Regions from separate parts of the Arthrobacter sp. HS15c genome, predicted to be linked through region 2. Evidence: riboswitches for the same ligand, from Rfam matches in the RefSeq annotation. Region 2 holds a riboswitch; the other holds the start of a gene.
The links. A riboswitch is a leader RNA that binds a small molecule or an ion and turns the genes downstream of it on or off. The one in region 2 is predicted to bind glycine.
Positions count from the first base shown of each region.

Region 1: it holds a riboswitch for glycine, as region 2 does, so the genes downstream of both, gcvP (aminomethyl-transferring glycine dehydrogenase) here and ABV518_RS09730 (methylenetetrahydrofolate reductase) in region 2, are expected to answer to the same signal.

Region 1 covers NZ_JBFOHM010000011.1:13,790-25,373, reverse strand. Annotated here, with positions in the region: gene gcvP (aminomethyl-transferring glycine dehydrogenase) at 1-1,201, opposite strand, end outside; glycine riboswitch at 1,401-1,499, opposite strand; gene ABV518_RS18065 (TetR/AcrR family transcriptional regulator) at 1,625-2,164, opposite strand; gene ABV518_RS18060 (MFS transporter) at 2,233-3,840, shown strand; gene ABV518_RS18055 (Dps family protein) at 3,958-4,437, opposite strand; gene ABV518_RS18050 (nitrilase-related carbon-nitrogen hydrolase) at 4,642-5,694, shown strand; gene ABV518_RS18045 (agmatine/peptidylarginine deiminase) at 5,691-6,716, shown strand; gene ABV518_RS18040 (APC family permease) at 6,730-8,292, shown strand; gene ABV518_RS18035 (hypothetical protein) at 8,396-8,947, opposite strand; gene ABV518_RS18030 (DUF4193 domain-containing protein) at 9,241-9,543, opposite strand; gene ABV518_RS18025 (hypothetical protein) at 9,652-9,849, opposite strand; gene ABV518_RS18020 (hypothetical protein) at 10,011-10,358, shown strand; gene ABV518_RS18015 (HAD-IIB family hydrolase) at 10,462-11,310, shown strand; gene ABV518_RS18010 (DUF6510 family protein) at 11,322-11,584, opposite strand, start outside.
Region 2 covers NZ_JBFOHM010000005.1:180,114-191,697, forward strand. Annotated here, with positions in the region: gene ABV518_RS09680 (PrpF domain-containing protein) at 1-29, opposite strand, end outside; gene ABV518_RS09685 (LysR substrate-binding domain-containing protein) at 270-1,208, shown strand; gene ABV518_RS09690 (hypothetical protein) at 1,213-1,536, opposite strand; gene ABV518_RS09695 (GPP34 family phosphoprotein) at 1,660-2,430, shown strand; gene ABV518_RS09700 (hypothetical protein) at 2,855-3,184, shown strand; gene ABV518_RS09705 (hypothetical protein) at 3,389-4,060, shown strand; gene ABV518_RS09710 (hypothetical protein) at 4,039-4,245, shown strand; gene ABV518_RS09715 (hypothetical protein) at 4,279-5,319, shown strand; gene ABV518_RS09720 (pectinesterase family protein) at 5,385-7,265, opposite strand; gene ABV518_RS09725 (polysaccharide lyase family 1 protein) at 7,265-8,608, opposite strand; glycine riboswitch at 8,828-8,926, shown strand; gene ABV518_RS09730 (methylenetetrahydrofolate reductase) at 9,087-9,947, shown strand; gene ABV518_RS09735 (hypothetical protein) at 10,093-10,443, opposite strand; gene ABV518_RS09740 (CDGSH iron-sulfur domain-containing protein) at 10,476-10,706, opposite strand; gene ABV518_RS09745 (iron-containing redox enzyme family protein) at 10,727-11,584, opposite strand, start outside.

The DNA.
Region 1 (11,584 bases), on a different contig from region 2:
TCCCGGCCGCCTTGCCGGGGACGGACACGGTGACGGTATCGAAGAAGCTGGTGTGGAGCACGTCCAGGCCGGAGGCCTTCAGGGACGCGGCCAGGGTCTTCGCGTGGCCGTGGGCGGTCTGGGCGATCGCCTTCAGGCCGTCCGGGCCGTGGTACACGGCGTACATGGACGCCACGATGGCCAGCAGTGCCTGCGCGGTGCAGATGTTGGACGTGGCCTTTTCGCGGCGGATGTGCTGCTCGCGGGTCTGCAGCGCCAGGCGGTAGGCGGGAATGCCGGCGGAGTCCTTGGAGACGCCCACCAGGCGGCCCGGCATGGAGCGCTCGAGGCCCTTCTGCACGGCCATGTAGGCAGCGTGGGGTCCGCCGTAGAAGAGCGGGACGCCGAAGCGCTGGGCTGAGCCGACGGCGATATCGGCGCCCTGCTCGCCGGGCGGCGTGATGAGGGTGAGGGCCAGGAGGTCGGCGGCCACGGTCACCAGGGCACCGCGTTCCTTGGCGCCGGCGATGACGGCGGAGTGGTCGAAGACCCGGCCGGAAACACCGGGCTGCTGCAGTACCACGCCGTTGATGACGCCGTCGGGCAGGCCCTTGGAAAGGTCAGCAACCTCCACTTCGAAGCCCAGCGCCTCGGCGCGTCCCTTCACGATGGCGATGGTCTGCGGCAGGCAATCGGCATCGAGCACCGTCTTGCCGTCGCGGGCGTCCTTGTTCTTGTTGGCCCGGCGCATCATCAGGACGGCTTCGGCCACGGCGGTGGCTTCGTCCAGCAGCGACGCGTTGGCGATGGGCAGGCCCACCAGGTCCTGGACCATGGTCTGGAAGTTCAGCAGCGCCTCGAGGCGGCCCTGGGAGATCTCCGGCTGGTAGGGCGTGTACGCGGTGTACCAGGCCGGGCCTTCGAGGATGTTCCGGCGGATCACCGCGGGCGTCACGGTGTCGTAGTAGCCCTGGCCGATCATCTGCACGGCGGTTTTGTTCTTCGCGGCGAGCTTGCGCAGTTCGGCGAGGGCTTCCACCTCGCTCAGGGCCTCTGCCAGCTGGAGGCCGGAGTCCTGGCGGATGTCCTTCGGGACCGCGGTATCCACGAGCGCATCGACGGTGTCGTAGCCGACAGCCTTGAGCATGGCGTCGACGTCGGCCTGGCGGCGGGCGCCGATGTGCCGGTCAACGAAAGACGTAGAGGCTGAATTGACAGTCAAAAGGAACTCCATAACTCAGGCGGCGCAGGGTACGCCACATCGATTCGGGTTCCTCCCCACTCTGTATTGGACCTGAGAGTTTCCGCGCGGTCCGCTGCTGCGGGGCCGGCGCTTGCACCGTCGGTGAGCACAGCAGTCCTGATGTTCCGGAGCGATCCGGGACACGTCAGGCGGACAGCCTGCTACTTTCCAGAGTTGCCTCGCCGCGGCGGTACATGGGCCTGAGAGATTCCTGGGGAGGATTTGCTCCTACGGCGCCTGCTTGTACCTACTAGCAGAACTCTCCCGCCGCAGATCAAAGGCTTATTCATTTGGGATTGACATCTTGCATGGCCGGTGACAGCCATCACCAATTGTCCTATGCCGCAGGCTTTCGGGCAAATGGCGACCGCCCGGGACGTGCACCGCCAGCCCTGCGGGCATTCAGCCCCTCAGCCGCTCCACCGCGGCAAGGAGTTCCGCCACATCCCCCTGCCGGCCGTCGGCGTTCCCGGACGGACCGCTTTCCCACATGGCGTTGAAATACAGCCCGTCACCCATATAGAGCACGGCCTTGGCCATTGCCTTGCCGACGTCGGCGCCGATCAGTTCCAGCCACTGCTGCTGGATGGCCGCGAAACGGCGGCGGGCCTCCTCGTGGGCCACCTCGGCCAGGCGGGTGGCGGCAACAAACGAACGGTCCATCGGGGTGTCGGACCAGAGCGATGAACGGATGAAGTACGCGGCGGCACCCTCGGGCGCGGCCGCCATGGCGGCGAGGTCCTCGCCGGCCAGGCGGTCCAGCCGTTCAAGGGTGGCGGTGATCAACGCCTCCTTGTTCGGGAAGTGGTACAGCAGTCCGCCCTTGGACACGCCGGCCTTTTTGGCCACGGCATCCAGCGTGGCTGCGCGCTCCCCCACGTCGATGAGGAGTTCTTCGAAGGCGTCGAGGACGGCATCATGCGCAACGGGTTTTCTGGCCATGGTTCCAATCATGCATCCTTGGGGGCTTCGATTTCTTAACTATACCGTCCAGACGGTACAGTTATTGCATGACCACGTCCGCAGCCTCCCGGCAGAACACCAACAGCACCTCCGTCACGCCGTCCACCGCCCGGTCGACGCCGGCTCCCGGTCCGGCACCGGTTCCGGCGAGGGGCCAATGGCGCGACTGGCTTGCGCTGGGACTGCTGATGTTCCCGGTACTCCTTGTTGCAGTGGACAACACGGCGCTGACGTTTGCACTGCCGGCCATTGCGCGGAGCCTGGAAACATCGGGCGTCCAGCTGCTCTGGATCGTGGACGCCTATCCGCTGGTGCTCGCCGGGTTGCTGGTTGCCATGGGCAGCCTCGGTGACCGGATAGGACGCCGGCGGCTCCTCCTGATTGGCAGCGTCGGCTTCGCGGCCGTCTCGGCGGTGACGGCTTTCGCGCCGAGCGCCGAGTGGCTCATCGCCGGCAGGGCGATGCTGGGGTTCTTCGGGGCCATGCTGATGCCGTCCACGCTGTCCCTGATCCGGAACATCTTTCCGGACCCCAACCGGCGCCGGCTAGCTGTTGCCATCTGGGCGGCAGGCTTTTCCGGCGGCGCCGCGCTGGGCCCCATTTTCGGCGGCTGGCTGGTGGAGCAGTTCTGGTGGGGCGCCATCCTGCTGGTCGCGGTGCCCATCATGCTGCCTCTGCTGGTATTCGGTCCGGCTTTCATCCCGGAGTCCAGGGATCCCCGTCCCGGGCGGGTGGACATGCCCAGCATTCTGCTGTCCCTGCTGGTGATGGTGCCGGTGGTTTATGGCATCAAGGAGCTGGCCACCGAGGGTTTTGGAACAATTCCGGTGTTCCTCATAGGGTTTGGCCTGGCCATGGGGTTTATATTTGTCCGCCGCCAGCTCCGCATTGCCAGTCCCCTGCTGGACATGTCCCTGTTCCGCAACAGGGTGTTCAGCACGGCCATTACGGCCAACGTCCTGGCGCTGTTTTCCTTCAACGGCTTCATCCTGTTCCTGGCCCAGCACCTCCAGCTCCTGGAGGGCATGACACCGTCCGCGTCCGGAGTGGCCATGATCCCGGCCCTGCTGGCCACGGTGGTGGCCGGACTGGTGGCGGTGCCACTGGTGCGGAAGGTCCGTCCGGGATTCGTGGTGGCCGGCGGCCTGGCCCTGAGCGCCACCGGCCACGGGCTGGTGGCCTTCGGCAACCACAGCGCGGGTCCGGCCCTCCTGCTGGGAGCACTGCTCATCCTGGCGCTGGGCGTGGGTACGGCCGAAACCATCTCGAACGACCTCATCCTTGGTGCCGTTCCAGCTGAAAAGTCAGGGGCGGCGGCCGCGATCTCCGAGACGGGCTACGAGGTGGGGTCACTGCTGGGGACGGCAGTCCTGGGCTCCATCCTGACGGCTTCGTACCAGCACAATCTGCTGTTTCCCGCCGGGCTCGCAGAGGCCACGTCCGGCACAGCTGCGCATCAGGCAGGCGAAACCCTGGCAGGTGCCATGGAGCTGGCCGCCACCCTGCCTGCTCCGCTTGCTGAAGCGCTCCGCGGCGCGGCGCGCGCGGCGTTCGATTCCGGGGTGCACATCACTGCGGGGATCGCGCTGGTACTGATGGCGGGGGCGGCAGTCCTGGCCGCCGTCGCGCTTCACCGGGTTCCCAAGGCGCACTAGGCGGCCCGCCTTCGACCAGGGATCCGCCCCGCAGCAAAGGCGCCGCATGAAAAAGCGCCCGGCGCCGGAGTTGACTCCGGCGCCGGGCGCTCCAGTATTTGATCTGCGAGCGCTGCGCTACTTTGCGTCCGGCGCGGTGACGCTGGCGGAGGCCTTCATCGTCTCGGCGTTCACCATCCAGGCGTACTGCTCCAGCTTGGCGATGAATGCATGCAGCAGGTCCGCGGTGGTGGGATCCTCTTCATCCACTTCGTCATGGACCTTGCGCATGGTCCCGACGGCGGCTTCGAGGGCGGCGACGATCCGTTCGATGGCGTCCTTGGTGTTGATAAGTCCTTCCGGGAACTGGGCCAGGCTGGTGCTCTTGGCCACCGTCGAGCTGCGGCCGTCGGGAAGGGCATGCAGTGCACGCATTCTTTCGGCCATGTCGTCGGCGAACTGGCGGGCGGCATCAACAATTTCATCGAGCTGCAGGTGGAGGTCCCGGAAGTTGGTGCCCACGATGTTCCAGTGGGCCTGCTTGCCCTGGATGTGCAGCTCGATCAGGTCCGCAAGAACGGCCTGAAGATTGTTGGTCAGCGTCGGTGAAGCTTTCATAAATCCTCCTCGATTGGTCCAGTGATCCTGACGCTATCAGCCGTTTTGGGAGCCCGGAGCAAAATTTCTCAGTGAGCTTACTAATTAGGTCCCGGCGACACAAAAGAACGTGATTCATTTAAGCCCTTGCGCGAAAGCCCGGTACCGTCCATACTAAATGAACGTCATTCATTTAGTGACGGTCGTCTCACTGGAAGTAAGCCCATGATTGAAATTTCCTGCCTCGACTCTCCCGCTTCCCTGGCCCGGACAACGCCGTCCGAACGCCCCGCCCTGCGGGTGGGCGTGGTGCAGCACCGCTGGCATGCAGACACTGCTGTCCTGCAGGCTGAACTGGACGAAGGCATCGGCCGCGCCGCCCGGCTGGGTGCCACGGCGGTGTTCCTGCCCGAACTCACGCTCTCCCGCTACCCCGCGGACACCCGCCCCGAAAATGACATTTCGCGGCCCGGAGCGGCGCGGCCCCGGCCGTCGGACACCGCTGAGGACCTGCTCACCGGGCCCACGTTCCGGTTTGCTGCCGAGTCCGCCCGCCGCCACGGCGTGGCCGTCCACGCCTCGCTGTACCAGCAGGCACCGGCCCCGGACGGCAGCGACGACGGCCTTGGCCTGAACACCGCCATCCTGGTGTCGTCCGAGGGTGAACTGCTCGCCCGGACGCACAAGCTGCACATCCCGGTCACCGCCGGCTACTACGAGGACAAGTTCTTCCGCCAGGGGCCGGCGGCAGCGGATGCCTACGAGGTCCACGCGCCGGCAGAATTGGGTGGAGCGCGGCTGGGCATGCCCACCTGCTGGGACGAATGGTTCCCGGAAGTCGCCCGGCTGTACTCCCTGGGCGGCGCCGAGATCCTGGTGTACCCCACCGCGATCGGCTCCGAACCGGACCACCCGGACTTCGACACGCAGCCGCTGTGGCAGCAGGTCATTGTGGGCAACGGCATCGCCAACGGCCTCTTTATGATTGCCCCCAACCGCTGGGGCAGCGAGGGAACCCTGGACTTCTACGGCTCCTCGTTTATCTCCGACCCCTACGGCCGGATCCTGGTCCAGGCCCCGCGCGACGAGTCCGCCGTCCTGGTGGCAGACCTGGACCTGGACCAGCGCCGGGACTGGCTCACGCTCTTCCCGTTCCTGGCCACCCGCCGCCCTGACACCTACGGCCGGCTGACCGAGCCCGTGCGCCGTGACCAGCCGCTCGGCGGCGAGGAGGCGGGGATCCCGACGTCGGCAGTGCACACCGAGGTGACCGCATGAACGCGTGGCGGATGCCGGCCGAGACAGCTCCACAGGAGCGGCTCTGGATGGCGTTCCCCACCGGCGGCTACACCCTGGGCGACACCGCCGAGGATGCCCATGCTGCCCGGTCCACCTGGGCAGCGGTGGCCAACGCCGCCGTCGAATTTGAGCCGGTCACCGTGGTGGTGGACCCGGCCGACGTCGGCATCGCCGCCCGCGACCTCCACCCGGACGTCGAGGTGCTTGCCGCCCCGCTCAACGACGCGTGGATGCGGGACATCGGCCCCACCTTTGTGCTCGCCGAGGACGGGCGCCTCGGCGCCGTCGACTGGGTGTTCAACGGCTGGGGCGCCCAGGACTGGGCACGCTGGGACAAGGACGCGCTGGTCGCCGGCGAGGTTTCCGGCCGCGCAGGCGCCACGCACATCGTGTCCGCGTTGGTCAACGAAGGCGGCGGCATCCAGGTGGACGGCGAGGGAACCGTGCTGGTGACCGAAACCGTGCAGCTGGATCCGGGCCGCAACCCCGGACTCAGCCGGGCCGACGTCGAAGCCGAGCTCGCGCGGACCATCGGCGCAACCCACGTCGTCTGGCTCCCCCGCGGGCTGGCCAGGGACTCGGAAAGGTTCGGCACCCGCGGGCATGTGGACATCGTCGCAGCCATCCCCTCCCCCGGCACGCTGCTGGTGCATTCCCAGCAGGACCCGCGGCACCCGGATTACCAGGTGAGCCGCGAGATCATCGCACACCTCCGCACCACGAAGGACGCGGCCGGACGGGAGTGGAACATCATCGAAGTCCCCGCCCCGGAAACTTTGCGGGATGACGAGGGGTTTGTGGACTACAGCTACATCAACCACGTGGTGGTCAACGGCGGCGTCATTGCCTGTACCTTCGGGGACGCCAATGATGACAAGGCGCTGCAGATCCTGGCAGAGGCCTACCCCGGCCGGCGGGTGGTCGGGATCGACGCCCGCGAACTCTTCGCCCGCGGCGGCGGCATCCATTGCATCACCCAACAGCAGCCTGCTGCCTCGTAGAAAGCGCTGGACAATGACGCAAACCATCCGCAAGGGCACCCCCGCAGGCCAGCAGTCGGGGGCTGATGCAGCCGGCACGGCGCACGGCATCACGGCCAAGGGCCTGAAGGGCGGGCAGCTGGGCCTGCTCGCCGTCGTGGTCCTGGGCATCTCCACCATCGCGCCGGCGTACACGCTGACCAGCGCCCTGGGCCCGACGATCAACGAAGCCGGGCTCCAACTGCCTGTCATCTTCCTCATCGGCTTTATCCCCATGATTCTGGTGTCCCTCGCCTACCGGGAGCTCAACGCCGACTCCCCGGACAGCGGCACCACGTTCACCTGGGTCACCAAGGCCTTCGGCCCGTGGGTTGGCTGGATGGGCGGCTGGGGACTCCTCGCCGCCAACATCATCGTCCTGTCCAACCTCGCGGGCGTGGCCGTGGACTTCTTCTACCTCTTCCTGTCACAGCTGACCGGCTCACCCGAGCTTGCGGACCTCGCGGCCAACAAGCCCCTGAACGTCCTGACCTGCTTCGTTTTTGTGGCCCTCGCCGTCTGGGTCAGCTACCGCGGCCTGCACACCACCAAGCTGGTGCAGTACGGCCTCGTGGGCTTCCAGCTGCTGGTCTTGGGGCTCTTCGTGGGCCTGGCGTTCGCCAACTGGTCCACGTCCGACACGGCCATCCCGTTCAGCTGGGAATGGTTCGACGTCACCAAAATCGAGACGTTCGGGCAGATCGCCGCCGGCATCTCCCTGTCGATCTTTGTCTACTGGGGCTGGGACGTGTGCCTGACCGTGAACGAGGAAACCGCCAACGGCAAAAAGACCGCGGGCCTGGCCGGCACCCTCACCGCCGTGGCCGTCCTGGGCATCTACCTCCTGGTCAGCATCGCCACCATGATGTTCGCCGGCGTCGGCGATACCGGGGTGGGGCTGAACAACCCGGAGAACCACGAGAACCTCTTCACGGCGCTTGCGTCACCGATCATGGGGCCGTTCGCCATCCTGATGTCCCTGGCGGTGTTGTCCAGTTCGGCGGCGTCCCTGCAGTCCACGTTCACGTCGCCGTCGCGCAGCCTGCTGGCCATGGCCCACTACGGCGCCCTGCCCAAGCCGTTCAGCCACCTGAGCAAGCGCTTCTCGACGCCGGGCTTCGCCACTGTTGCAGCCGGCGTGGTGTCCGCCGGTTTCTATGCGGTGATGCACGTTATCAGCGAGAACGTTCTCAACGACACCATCCTGGCGCTGGGCCTGATGATCTGCTTCTACTACGGCCTGACCGCCATCGCCTGCGCCTGGTACTTCCGGAACAGCGTCTTCAGCAGCGTCCGCAACTTCATGCTGCGGCTCGTGTGCCCAGTGCTCGGCGGGGTCGGGCTGTTCGTGGTGTTCCTGCAGACGGCGGTGGACAGCTGGGCGCCGGAGTTCGGCAGCGGTTCGGAGGTCTTCGGCGTCGGACTGGTATTTGTCCTGGGCATCGGGATCCTGCTGCTCGGGGCGGTGTTCATGCTGGTCATGGCACGCCTCCGCCCCGGGTTCTTCCGGGGCGAGACCATCCGCAGCGACACTCCGGCACTGGTAGTGCCCGAGTAGCCCGGGCGCACAGGACGGCACCCTGGTCCGGATTTCCGGAACAGGGTGCCGTTCTTGGGTTTACTGTGCTTATCTCAACGCCGGTTCGCCATTGAACCGGAGGTCACCAGAAGTGCGCCACGTCCACAACCAGCCGCGATCCGGAGCCCGGTCCGTCCAGGGTGAAGACCCGGAACGGGAGCCGTGCACGGACGCCGAGGCCGATGCTTGTGTAGCCTTCAAAGCTGCCTGCGTAAGCTACCTGGCGGAACGTCTGGTATCCAGCTACGTTGGACAGTTCGGCTTTCGCTGCCGGGCTGTACGTGACGTTGCCGGTCTCGTTGTCGTAGGACGGAGCGTTCACAGTGACCTGGAGGAACGCGCTGCCCTGCAGCGGGATACTGAAACCTGAACCGTCCTGGACCACCACGGGAACGTACTGGGCGGTGTAGCCGGCCACAGGGCCGTTGAGATCAACCACCATCCGGTCGAAGCAATAGTGCTGCCCCGTCCGAACGTTGGTTACTGATGCGGTGCTCATCGCTGGATTTGTTTCGGCCAGCGAACCCCAAACAAGTCCGCAATAGGACGTGGTTGCCGAGGCGGGCCCCGGAGCCAGGAAACCCAATCCGACAGCCATCAGAATGACTGCCAGCCACGTATGAACCTTTTTCATTGTGGGCCACCTTTCGAGTGATTGGATAGCTCAAGCGTAGGAGTCCAAACCACCCTTAAGAAGGGTTGTATCCGCTTCGGCGCGGAACCGTTAAATGCACCTGATTCCGGTCACGCGGGCGTAAATTCGGCACCGTTTGTGGCCGGAAAGAATCCCTATTTACACCGTTTCTGCACGCTACCGTTATGCACATAACGACGCCGGCACATGGCTCCTGGGGTCCTGCCCCCGGACAGCAGGAAGGCGCCGCCCACTGACAGTGGACGGCGCCTTTCATGGGGCGTTCGGGCTGCCTAGCCTTCGCAGTCGCGGCAGTACTTCATGCCGTTCTTTTCGCGGGCAATCTGGGACCGGTGGCGGACAAGGAAGCAGGACGAGCAGGTGAATTCGTCGGATTGCTCGGGAACAACAATGACAGTCAGTTCTTCGTTGGAGAGGTCGGCGCCCGGAAGGTCGATGCCTTCGGCGGTGTCGTTCTCATCGACGTCGATAACCGCGGTCTGGGCAGCACCTGAACGGGAGGCCTGGAGGGCCTCCAGCGATTCTGCGGGAGACTCTTCTTCTTGCTTACGTGGAGCGTCGTAATCGGTAGCCATGGCATGTTCACTTTCGTTGCTGCGCAGCGCCATTTCAGGCACCTCAGTGAAGCAGTTTAGGTCATTATGCCGTGACTTGGAGAATAGTGTGCCCAAGCAGACAAATTGCTACCGCCCGGCTGATTCCGAAGCCCCGGAAGCGTGCGCGGCCCGGGCATGGTCGCCGGCAACAGCGATGCCGCTGAGCGCCGGCAGCCAGCCCCAGCGGGTGGCATCAGCCATGGCGTCCGCCGCCTGCTCGACAGTGTCACAGAAAAAGACATCGGCGAGCCATGAGCGGACGGAAGCCAGCAGCGGAGGAGTCATGCACCGACGGTACGGGGCGAATGTTGTGGGCTCGTTTCGCGCCAGTCTCGGGGCCGTTAAGCCTTGGCCTTTGCTGCGGCGTCCCATGGCTGTGGCGCCCCGCGCCTGCCGGTCCTACCCTGATAGGGCAAGCAAACTCAGCGGCTACCTGAGGAGGCACCATGGCAGTCAAACTCAACCGCAAGGCCCTGACGCACGCGCGCGAACTCGTCAAGGAGGGGAAGGTCCAACGCGACGTCCGCGATGACTGGAGCGAACACGCACCATCGGCCGACGACGAAAACGCCTTCATCGACAAGCATGGCTTTGGCGACTTCGCGGAATGGCATCTGGGACGCGATGACGATAAATCGGACGAAACCAAAGGCAGCGTGAGTTTCCCGTTCGGGGACTTCAAGAAGGTCCACCGCTGCGCCGTCATTTCCCTGGAGAGCCGGGCAGCCCAATACGGCCATGACGACATCCGGGACGCCGCAAAAAAACTGCTGGAGCTGATCGACTCGGAGTGAGGCTGTGCAGCTTCGTTCGCGGATCCCGCCTGGACCAGGTCAAGTCGACCCCAGGACTGCCCGGTTGGGGCCGGGTGGGGCTGCTTCGGTATGATCCGGGATCATGAGCGCAAAGCCGAGTACTGCCGGAACTGTCCGCGCTGTCTTCCTCGATGTGGATGGCACCTACGCGGACTACGGCGTTGTCCCCGAGGGCCATGTGCGTGCTGTACGGGCTGCGCGGGAGGCCGGCCACCGGGTCCTGCTGTGCACCGGGCGGCCGGTGTCGATGTTGCCCCAGAGTATCCTCGCCGCGGGCTTCGACGGCCTGGTAGCCAGCGCCGGCGCCTATGCGGAGGTAGCCGGGGAGGTGCTCGTGGACCGGCGTTTTCCGGCAGACCTCGCGGCCAGGACGGTTGCGGAGCTGGACGCGCACGACGCCGTGTACATCCTCGAGGCGCAGGAAGCGCTGCACGTTCCGCCCGCCGCCGCGGAGCGTTTGCGGGCCATCCTGGACGCCCACTTCCGGCAGGTACCAGGAGGCCCGATGGGTTCGTCCGCCATCCTCGGCGCGGTGCAGCGTACGGCGGACCGCGCGGCGGTGTCGTTCGCCAAGGTCTCCGTTTTTGACTCCCCCGTTGCCATGGAAGACCTGGTGCGCGAAATCGGCCAGGACATTGCCGTCGTCGCCAACTCGGTCGCCGACGAGGGCCGGCACGCGGGTGAGCTGTTCCAGCGCGGGATCAGCAAAGCCGACGGCGTCGCAGCCGTGATCGCGCACTTGGGCATCGCCCGGGAGGACACCATTGCGATCGGCGACGGCGCCAACGACCTGGAGATGATCGCGTACGCGGGCATCGGCGTGGCCATCGAAGGATCCATCCCGGAGCTGATGGCCATCGCGGACCGCACCGCCCGGGGTCCGCGGCAGGAGGGCCTCGTTGCTGCCTTCGCCGAGCTCGGCCTGCACTGAGGCAGAAGCGATCAGCCCAAACCTTGGTCCTCCCGGTCAATCTGGAGGTAGCTCAGTCCGCTCACATCGAGCCAGAAGCTGGTGGGGGTTTCGACGAGGCGAAGGAGGACGCCCTCGCAGGACTTGCACCGCACAACGATTCCCGGGGCGTCGGTGTAGACCAGGGCTTCTCCGAAGGCCCGGACAGCGCCGCAGTTCCTGCACCGGCCGATCGCTGCAATGATGTCGATGCGGAATACTTCCCACAACGGCCCTGCCACCGCGTTTCCGTCGA
Region 2 (11,584 bases):
CCGCGCATCCACTCCGCTTCAATCTTCATTGTTCGTCCACATCTCCTCGTGCCTCGGTTCTTTCAAGGGCCCTGATAAGAGATTGATCTGGATCACAACTTAAGACAATGTTCAATAAATGAAGGGGGATGTAGTATTGCTTCAATCACTCTAGGTGGGCGGGACAGTTCACCCGTGCTCGGGTAGCCCGGCCTCAGAAGTCGGCCTAGTTCCAGCCGATGCAAGTGGTGTGTGCACTGAATTAACCAAAGAAGATGAGGGGTAAAGCGATGCTTCAGGATGGCGAGCAGCCTCTTTTCGACATGCGGCGCCTGGCGCTGCTCATGGAGGTTGTGGAGCAGGGCTCGATCACCGCTGCGGCCGACCTGATGATGTACTCGCCCTCTGCCGTCTCCCAACAACTGCGCAAGCTGGAACAGGAAGTTGGCCAGCCCCTGCTCAACCGCCGCTCCCGTGGCGTGGTGCCCACCGAAGCAGGCCAGGTACTGGCCAGCCATGCGCGCCAGATCATCCGGCAGATGAAAGCTGCCCAGTCCGACCTGGACCAGATCGCCGGCCTCAAGCGGGGAGCACTGACGGTGGGCACGTTTCCCACGCTGGCAGGATCCTTCCTGCCCATAGTCATCCGCACCTTCAAGAAGCGTTACCCGGCTATCAGCCTCTCGCTGCGCAGTGCGCGCTTCGATGACTTGGTGGCGGACCTGCAGTCAGGGGTGACCGGCCTGTGCCTGTTGTGGGATTACCCGTGGAACAGGTTCCATGACGACTCCATCCGGGTCACGGAAGTCTTCCGCGAGAGCACCGTGATCCTGGTAGCCAGCAGCCACGCGCTCGCCGACCGGGAGGAGGTGAGCATGGAGGAGCTGCGCAACGAATCGTGGATCGTGCGTGCGGAGGCGCACCCCGTCGTGGAAGTGCTGCAACGTTCCGCCCACGACGCCGGATTCGAACCAACCATCGGATTTCTCGCCAACGACTACCAGGAAGCCCAGGCCATGGTCAGCGTCGGCATGGGAGTGGCGCTGGTGCCCAGAACCGCCGTCGCCCTTCAGCACCCCGACGTCCGGGTGCTCAGCCTCGGGGATGCGGCCCCCTTGCGCCGCATCCTGCTGGCACAGCGCCAGGACAAGGTTTACGCACCCGCAGAGGTGGCCTTCCACTCCACGCTGCTCGAAATCGCGCGCGAACGGGCCGGCGACTACCTCTAGCCGCTCAGCTGCTGAGGCTCCAGTGCACCCGGATGGCCTCGGCAATGGGGCCGGCAGCGACGTCGACCCGGAAGGCAACGGGTGCGGTCCCGGTCTCTTCGATCACCGAGTCACGGTACACGCGGCCGCACGAGGGACACAGGGTGTAGAGATCCTCATCGGCGGGCCATGACGCCAATCCGGCAGGGACCTGGGTGGGGTCACCGTTGTGGACGGGGACGCCCTCTGAATTGGCCTGGATCAGTCCGTCCTTGCCGACGGTGTTGCCGCACACGCAGGTGATGGTGGTGACATCATGGCCGATCACATCGGCGGTTTCGGTGTCCATGATGACCTCCCCGGTGCTGTAAGAGAGACGTTGTATATTCAGCTTATGCCTGCTGGTCCGTGCCGTCGCCGGCGCTTGTAAATCCCCGTTGTGGTGGGCGGCCAACAGGGCCACCATGATCGTATGAACGCTGAAATTCCGAAGGCGGCGGAGCTTAACCTGCCCCAGGCCTTCCTCCTTCTGGCAACGAACGACACAACCGGAAAACCTGACATTCCGGTGTTTGCACTCAGGACTGCCTTGGCCGGTGCGATGCTGGCCGAACTGGACCTGATCGACGCGATCGAACTGCAGGGCAAGCACGTCAGGGCTACCGGCACCAGCCCGGAAACGGATCTCCAGCACGAGCTGGAACTCATCCGTGGCAAATCCCGGCCGCACGCTCCCAAGCGGTGGGTTTCCATGCTGGAGGGCCGCGCCGAAGTCCAGCGTGCCTACGAGGGGATGGCATCACGGGGCATCGTGGTGCATGTGGGCGAAAAGCACCTGGCCCGGTTCCGGCCCGTACGGTACCCGGAGAAGGACCACGGTCCGGAGGCGGCGCTCCTGGAAAAAATCCAGGCCGCGCTCAGCGGTCCGCCGTCCGCTCTCGAGGTGCCTGATACGGCAGCCGCCCCTGAGGCCAACGATGCGGGGACGACTGACGCCGGGGCGGCGGAGTCCACGTCGCCTGGTGCCGGGGCGCCTGATGCCAAGCCCGTTTCCACGCCGCCCGATGACAGGACCACGGCGCTGATCGCCCTGCTTCAGGCGGCCGGACTGCTCGGAAAGCTCTTCCCGGCGGCAGATCTGACCCGGGCAAATGAGCTGTCGAAGGACTATTGGCCGACCCGCGCGGTGGAGGACGAACTGCGCATGATCAGGCTGGCGCAGCAGGAAGCCGCCAACTTGTGATGCCGCCGGAAGGTGCCGGGACCGGCGCCACCGGCAAAGGGCCGACGGCGGACCTCCAGCCGTCGACCGTTTTTAACGCCATTGGTCAACCGGTTGGTGGATTCTTGGGGGTTGCCTGATAATCGGAAAGGGGGGTGCGCCGCGTCGACCCACCATCCCTCCCCAAAAATCCACACATCAGGAATCTTCTCCATGGACAGTTCAGGCTTCATTGCACTCTTTCTTGCCGGATCAGACAGCACTGCCACGAGCGCACTTCCGAATGCTCCGCGACAGCGCCTTGCCCCCGAACCTGAGCTGTCACGCTGGTCGGTCACCCGGGGCCGGGTGGCCAGTTTGCTCCACCGCCTTGCGTGGGCCATTGAGCCGGATACTCGCCGCATCTACTGAACGGGTCCGTGCCGCCCCCGCTAGACTCGCCGTCATGGGGGAACACAACACATCCGGGGACCGCAAGGCACCGAAGCTTGCCCGCTTGTCTGCCGCCGTCGTGCCCGCGGCGGGCCTCGTCGCGGTGCTGGTGGGGTGCCTCGTTGCGTGGAGCAACGCGAGCGCCGGCATCGGCTGGTTCGCCTACGCGCCGCTGAGCAACCAGCTTTTCTTAGGCAGCGGCATGGCCTTCGTCAGCCAGGGGACGCAGGTTGGCCTGGCAGTGGCAGTCGTTGGCTTGCTGGTCCTGGCGTTCTGGGCCGGCTACAGGATCGGCAGACGGGCCAGTCCGACGGACCAGGTCGCAGGACCCCGCACCGAGTGATGACACCCAGCGCGACCCGGGGAGCATCAGGCCGTTTTCCGGGTCCCTGACCCCGGCATGTCCAAACGACGCCTGGCGTTCACCGCCCCGAAACCGTTGGGGCCATGCCCGTTCTTCCGCAGCAGGAAGTCTTTTCACGCACCACCGCCCAGCGCCCCGGTCGCCTGGGAATGAATCGACCCCTGCTGTACCAAGGAGAACCCTGTGTTCCTGAAAAGTGCCGTCACCGCTCTTGTGGCCCTCACCTCCCTGACCGGAATCGCCGCCCCGCCGGCCGCGCAACCCGCCAACGCACCGGCGTCGGTTGTCCTCGGACGGCCGCTGGCCGCAGCCCATGCCCACAACGACTATGAGCATGACCGCCCACTGTTCGATGCCCTCGAGCATGGATTCACCAGCGTTGAGGCAGACGTGTGGCTGGTGGACGGCGAACTCCTGGTGGCCCACGACCTCGAGGACGCCAAGCCGGGAGCAACACTCGAGAGCCTCTACCTGGATCCGTTGGACGAACTGGTCCGGAACCAGGGCCACAGTGTCTATCCGCACTGGGACGGCAGCCTGCAGCTCCTGATCGACATCAAGAGTGAAGGGGAGGCCACCTACGCCGCCATCGAGAAGGAACTGGCCGGGCACCCGGAGATCATGAGCCGCTACAGCAATGGCGGCACCAAAACCGGACCCGTCACCGCCGTCATCAGCTGGAACAGCCCCCTGGCCACCATGCAGGCACAGGAAAAGCGCTTCGGCTTCTATGACGGACGCTCTGCCGAACTCACCTCCGGCATGCCCGCCGGGCTGATGCCGCTGTCAGGGACAACTGGACCAAGCTCTTCACCTGGCAGGGCGTTGGCCCCATGCCCGAAGCTGAACGCCTGAAGCTGCAGGCCTACGTGGCCCAGGCGCACACAAACGGGTACCGCGTCCGCTTCTGGGCCACCCCCCACCAGCCCGGCGCCGCACGCGACGCCGTCTGGAACGAACTGTTCGACGCCGGCGTGGACCACATCAACACCGACGACCTCGCGGCGCTGGACCAGTTCCTCAGCACCCGCACGCTCTAAGCCATCCCACCCCAGCAGACACGGGAAACCTCCATGCCTTCCAAGACCCTGAAAACCACGACGGCGGCAGCCGTCCTCGCGCTAAGCCTCCTTGCGTCCCAGCCCGCCCAGGCAGCCAACGACACCTCCGACAGCCAGGCGTTCACCTTTGGCGTCATCGGCGACGTCCCCTACGGCGACGCCGAAATCGCGAAGTTCCCGTCCCGCATCCAGGACATCAACGCCGACAGCGCGCTGAAATTCGTCACCCACGTGGGCGACATCAAGAACGGCTCCTCGGTCTGCTCGGACGAGTACTTCGCCGGCATCCGCTCACAGTTCGACACCTTCGAGCACCCCCTGGTCTTCACCCCGGGCGACAACGAGTGGGTGGACTGCCACCGCACCAACAACGGCGCCTACAACCCGCTGGAACGGCTGGACAAGCTGCGGGAGGTCTTCTTCGACCAGCCCGGCAAGACCCTGGGCGCCACCATGCCGGTCAGGACCCAGGAGAGCCTGGGACTCCCTGAAAATGTCCGCTTCACCCAGAACCGCGTGGCCTTCTCCGTGGTGAACGTCCAGGGCAGCAACAACTCGCTGCTTCCGTGGAGCGGCCTCGGCGAGACCGCGCCCACGCCCGAGCAGCTGGCTGAGGTAGAACACCGGACGGATGCCGTGCTCGACCAGATCCGCGAGACGTTCAGCGATGCGGCGCGGCGCAACGACCGCGCTGTTGTCCTCATGACCCAGGCCGACATGTTCGACCCGTCCCTGCTCGCCGCGGCTACCGCCACCCCGGCCACCATGTCCGGGTTCCGCCAGATCGTCGCTGCCATCGTTGAGGAGACCAACCGCTTCGACCGCCCGGTCTACCTCATCAACGGCGACAGCCACGTCTTTGCCGAGAACGAGCCGCTGGCGGAGGGCTCACCGTGGCTGGATGTGTACGGCCAGCCCGCCGCGGATGACCTGCAGCGCATCACTGTGGACGGATCGGCCAACGCCACCAACTACGTTCGGTTCACCGTGGCCGGCAACAGCAGCGACAGCGACGACGTCCTGAGCTGGGAGAAGGTCCCCTTCAGGCAATAGGCACCAGACGGAAGCGGACGACGGCGGGAGGTCCCGCCGTCGTCCGCTTTCCGTGTGCGCAGAAGCTACGCGGCGACCTCGGACGGCACCACGCTGCAGTCCGCCGTCGAGCCGGCGAGCTGTGGTGCCCAGCCGTCCGTTCCCTGCAGGTAGGTCCTGACCGTGTAGTTGCCCGCCTCAGCCACGGGCAGCTGCGGACGGTCGGCGGTCACCTGTGCGCCGGGGCCGATGTTCTTGTACTCGTGGAACCGGGCCTCCCGCCAGGAGAAGCCGCTCATGTCAGTCCAGGGCGTTCCCGAGATATGCGCGCCGAGCCAGGAGTCTCTGACCAGGACCTGGGCCACAGCGCGCGGGTCACCACCGGCGTGCCACGGCCTGCCCAGGTGGACGCTGTTCGCCGCGGCGTCCGAGACGAACCGGCACTGGTCAAAGAGGTAGCCGAACCGGATCGACAGATCCAGGCTCCCCGCCGACACGTAACCGTTGTTCGTGGTCGAGGCGCGGTCCAGGGACCTGATCTCGCAGCTGCTGAAAACAGCGGTCCCGCGGCCGAAGATGAAGTCAACGTCCCCTTCCACATAGCAGCCCTCGAAGTAGAAACGGGCCGGGACGCCCGCCCCCGGTGAGTTGACCAGCAGGGTGTCCTGGTTGCCCAGGCACCTGACGTTGGACAGCACCGAGCGGTCAGCGGTGATATGCAGCGCGACGGCCTGGCGGTCCTTGATCCCCAGATTGGCGGCCTCGTCGAAATCGTTGCTGAACGTCAGGTTCCTGGCTACGAAGTCTGGCCCGTCGATCCGGACCGATGCGCTGCCTGAGGTGCCGAAGTTCCCGCTGCCGTCGGGCTTGGGCGTGCCGGAGGCGTTGTTGTAGACGAGCACCACATCCTCCGGCCGGCTGCCCTGCCCGACGAAGGAGATTCGTGGCTTGTTGCTGGGCACCCGCACCATCTCCCTGTACGTGCCGGGCTGGATCCTGATGACCGTGCGCTGGGAGCTGTCCGCGGGCACAGAGTCGACGGCGGCCTGTACAGTGGCGAACGTCCTGCCCGGTCCGACGTCGAGCGTCACCGGGACGTCGATGGGGCGTTCAGCCGGCCAGTACATTCCCAGCAGGGGGTCGATGGCGGCGTCGATATTCAGGAAGTAGCCCGGCGGGAGGATCTGCTTGGCCTGCAGTTCGCGTGCCACGAGGCGGGCCACCGCCAGCGCACCGGCGGCCTGGAAATGCGTGTTGTCCTCCGAGCCCTGCGGATACTGCGGGTGCTCGCCTGGGGCCAGGAAAAGGAAGTGTTCCTTGGTTCCTTCCGGCCCCAGCTGCTGCCACAGCTCCTTTGACGAAACCGTCAGGTCCACCAGCGGAGTGCCGGACGCCGCGGCGAGTTCCCGTACGGCCTGCGGATACGCGCCGTGGGAATCCCCGGCATTCCCGAAGGAATCAAAACGGCGGCGTTCGACGGAGGTGACCAAGACCGGCTTTCCTCCGCGTGCCCTGGCGCCGTCGACGTACCGGCCCAGGTACTCCTTGAACGTGGTGTCCGGGAGCGTGCCCCGTGCGGGGTCCGCCACTTTCTCGTCGTTGTGGCCGAAGGAGATCAGCAGGTAGTCGCCCGGCTGCATCATGGCCAGGACCCGGTCCAGCTTTCCGGCGTCGGCAAAGCTCTTGGAGGAGGCGCCGGACCAGGCGTAGTCAAACACCGTTGCCTGCGGCCCCAGCAGTAGCGGCAGGGCCTGTCCCCAGCCGGCGCGGGGGCGTTCGGACTGCTGGTATGCCGACGACGTCGAGTCCCCGACGACGAAGATGACCGGTTTGGTGCGGGGTTTCGCGGGGTCAAGGACGGTTTGGGTGACGGCGTTAGCGACGCCCGTTCCCGAGAGGGCCATGGTTCCGGCGGTGAGCGCCAGGGTGGCCAGGACGCTGCGCCGGTTCGGCAGGATGGCGGCCATCAGACTTCCCCTCCCGCAGTGAAGATCGGGCCGGTGGAGTCCTGGAGCAGGGCTGGTACTGCCTGGGCCGGGTGGACCTGGGTGCGCAGGGTTGGCGTCCACGACGTATCTTCGGCCAGCTGGTCCGCGGGCGCGGCAGCGGCGTTGTATTCGGCGCGAAGGTCCGCGATCTTGCCGTTGACGGCGTTCGCGGTGGTGGTGATGGCCGTTCCCTTGAAGCGCCGGATGATGTTGCCGGCGTCGACGCCAGCCGGAAGGGTGAACGCATTGGCCTCGGCGTAGACGTGCGAGTCGAATCCGGCGCCCAGCGTGTACGCGTAGGGGACTGTGCTGTTTTCGGTCACCTTGAAGTGGTTGTTGTACACGTCCACCTGGCCGAAGCGGACACGCGGGGCGCGCTGGCCCACGTTTTCGAACACGTTGTGGTGGATGGTGACGCGCAGCTTGCCGGGGTCCCCGCGGGTGGGCGAGTCGGTGGAGCCGATCAGGAGCAGCTTGTCGTGGTCGGCGAACCGGTTGAAGGACATGGTCACCAGGTCCGAGCCGTTGGTGACGTCGACGGCGCCGTCGTGCACCTGGTAGGGGCGGCCGAAGTAGAGCGGCTGGGAGCTGTCAAGGTTGGGGGCGTCGGTGAATTCGTTGTGGTCGATCCAGACGTGCGTGGCTTGGTTGATGACCTGAAGCAGGTCGTATTCGCTGTTCCAGTTGCCCTCGGCGCCGTCGGTCGGATCCCAGGCCGGGAAGCAGTCGGCGGCGTCCCGCACCGTGAGGTTGCGGACGATCACGTTGGCGGCGCCGTTGACGCGGAGGGCTGCCCCGGAAATGCTGCTGTCCGTGGTGGCGCCGACGATGGTGGTGTTGCTGGGGATGTCCCAGCGGATGGACTTCGCCTGGTTTGCCGCGGCGAAGCGCCTGGCGTCCTCCTGCGGGCCGGCAGGCTTCTGGCTGCGGCCATAGGTTGCCGGGTCGAAGTCCTGGAGGTACTGGTCCAGGCTGTAGCCGGTGCCTTCGGCGTACTTTTCGCAGGTCAGCGGTGAACCGTCAGGTGCCGTGTTGGCGTCGATGGTTCCGTGGACCCGGACAATCTTGGGCTGGGTTCCGGCGGCGGCGAACGCGGCCAGCAGTTCGGCTTTTGTGGAGACGTCGTAGACGTTGGCGTCCTCGGCGGCTGAGCCTCCGGTGGTGCCTGTTCCTTCGGATGCCCAGCCGTTCCCCGGGGAAAGAATCTGGCGCTCCAGCGGGGTTTGGGCGGTCTGGGCGCCAGGGTCGGCCACCGGGTTGGGGGAGGCTCCTGCGGGAGCCGAAATGATCAGTGCTCCTGCCACGGCCAGGGCTGCGGACATGGATAAGTAGGTACTGCGTCTTCGCATGTTCTCTCTTCCGTCATTGGAATGAACTGCGCTCCGGTCCGGCGGCTGCTATGACGACGGTTACTGCGGAGCGCTGAGAAGGACACTACCCAGAAAGCGGTTTCTCAGCAAGGTCCGCGGTCCATGCTTTTGCGTCCCATCGGTCAACCAGATAGCGTGTGAGGCGTGTCACCCACCAGTGGCACATGCTTATGATCTGCGGCGGGAGAGTCCTGCCGGTACGTTTCAGCAGGCGCCGTAGGAGCAAATCCTCCCCAGGAATCTCTCAGGCCCACGTACCGCCGCGGCAAGGCAACTCTGGAAAGCAGTCCGGGAAACCGGGCTCACCGACGGGGCAAGTGGCGCACTGCGGACGGCAGGGCAAAACGGAAACTCTCAGGTCCAATACAGAGCGGGGAGGAACCCGAATCAGCGTGGCACCTTGGTGCCATCAGAATGATGGAGTTCCTCAATGACCGTTTCACCGTCCACCTCCGACGGCCGCCGTTCCTGGCCCACCAGAATCGAAATCATCCCCACCGAGGGAATCGTTGAGCGCGTTGCGGCCAAGGTTCCGCTGACGACACCGGTCACTGTGACATGCCTGCCCCACCACGGCATTGAGCGGACCATGCACGCCGCAGTGCAGCTGAGCGTGCTCGGCTACAAGGCCATCCCGCACCTCGCCGCCCGGAGCCTGCAGAGCCGCGCCGAGCTGACCGGAATCCTTCGTGAATGCGACGCCGCCGGCATCGGCGAGGTGTTCGTGATCGGCGGCGACCGGAAGAAGCCTGCCGGTATCTACGAGTCCGCCCTTCCCGTGCTGGAAGATATCGCGCAGTACACCGGCGGGACGATGCGGGCGGGCATTGCGGGCTACCCCGAGGGTCATCCCCTTGTTGGCCCGGTGGACGTGCTGGACGCCCTGCTGGCCAAGCAACACTTGGCCTCGCACGTGGTGACGCAGATGTGCTTCTCAGCATCGACAATCCTCGACTTCGCCGCGCTCCTGCGCCGTGAAGGCGTGGAGTTGCCGGTCTGGGCGGGGGTGGCCGGGTCCCTGCCGCGGACCAAGCTGGTCTCGCTGGGAACACAGATCGGCGTCGGAAGTTCCCTGAAGTTCCTCAGCCGCAAGGGCCCGCTGGCACTCAAGCTCCTGAGCGGCGACCAGTACTCGCCGGACTCGCTGATTGCCGGGCTGGAAAGCCGTCCCGGCAGCATCGCGGGTGTCCACCTCTACAGCTTCAACAGCCTCGATTCGGTTCCCGGCGGGCCGGAGCAGGCGCCGGCCCCGGCAGCAGCGCTGATTCCGGGGGCGGCGCGCGAGGGCTGAAACCGTAACAGGCCTGCAGCGCTGGCGCCGGGTGTCCTGGAATGCGGGACTACATCCGGGTGGAGATCAACGGGTAGTTCAGTCTGTTTCCGGGCCTTCGCAGAAGTGGCAGCCGTCTTCACAGCCTTCTTGTGCGGACAGTTGGCTAGAGGCTGTCAATGGACGCTCCTGCGGCGGAGAGGGCGTACTTGGGTTTTCGTGATCCGAACTGGCTCGCCATCAAAGTCCATTTCACCAACTCGCCGCTGCTCGGCGGCATGATGCTCCCCTCGGCGACGAGCTGCGCATCTGCCTCCTGGCCGGCCGGCGCCCACCATCCGTTCAGCGGGCAATGTTCGCCGGTCCGCACCTCGCGGCCTTTCCGGGAACTCTTGCTGTGGAACTGCCGGTGCGGGATACGTTTCTTCATCTCTGCTTCTTCGCTCTGCGGGATTTTCGTGGTGTGGGTCTCAGTATCTACCGGCAGAGCGTTAAGGAAAAGCGATGTTTTCCACACTATATAAGTCATTAGAAGTGATGGATCAAGACCTACGTTTCTGGGTCTGCCGGCATGGCAGGTTCGGTCCGGAACTTGATCCGTTTGTGGGTCCCGTCGCAGTACGGTTTGATCGCTGACGCCCCGCATCGGCACAGTGCCGCCGTCCTGCGCTGCCTGGGCACGGGTTCCCCCGACGGCGTGAGGATCTCGAAGTCCCCGCGGACCAGCAGCGGCCCGTCCGGGCAGACGATGATCGAACTGTCGGCGGATTCCTGGTCCATGTGTTCCTGTCTTTCTGTCGTCATGCTGCAGCGGGGAGAACGGTACGGAGCGACGATCGTCCGTTCTCCCACGCGTCCATGATGTGGAGGGTAAGCCTGGTGTCCAGGGCGATGGCCGCCGTCGCGCCAAACAACACGTCCGGGAGCAGGGCCGGTTCCGCCTCCACCAGTCCTCCGGCGAGGTCCCGGCCGGCGATCTGCTCATGCACTGCGTCCGCCTCGACGTGCTCGTCGAAGTAGGCGGTTGCTGCGGCGTCAAGGTTGTGGCGGCGGAATCCGTTGCCGTAGAGCTGGTTGGGCCGGGAGGACGTCATCTCGTAGATCGCCAGATGCCCGGCGATCGCGCCGCGGAGCCGGCGGTTCAGTCCAAAGAGGGACATCATGTTCACCGATGCCAGGGCGATCGCGGGCACGGCGTCAATGTACGCACCGTACCGGTCATCGAGCCCGACGGCACGCATGGTCCTGGCGAAGAGGGCGCTGTGCATCCGGTCCGCGCGGCCGCCGCCGTACTCGTCGGCCTGGATTTCCACCAGGGCGGCCTTGGCGCGGCCGGTGAGGCGGGGAATGGCCCACGTGTGCGGATCCGCTTCCTTGAGCTGATAGATGGATTTCTGGATCAGGAATTCCCGGAGCTGGTCGATTGTGGCCTTTTTCGCCACGTACTTCGACATGCTGGGCCCGGTGTCGGTGGCCGCGAGGGCAAACAGGACGGTGGCCACGCCGTCGCTGACGGGACCTGCCGCCGGAACCGGGGGAACCTCGGGGACCGCGGCCTGGGCAGCGGCCCGCAGTTCCTGTTCGAACGGCTGCTCCAAGAGACGGCGGACGCTGATCAGCCCGGGATGCCATTCCCAGCCGTCGTCCACGCCGTCCAG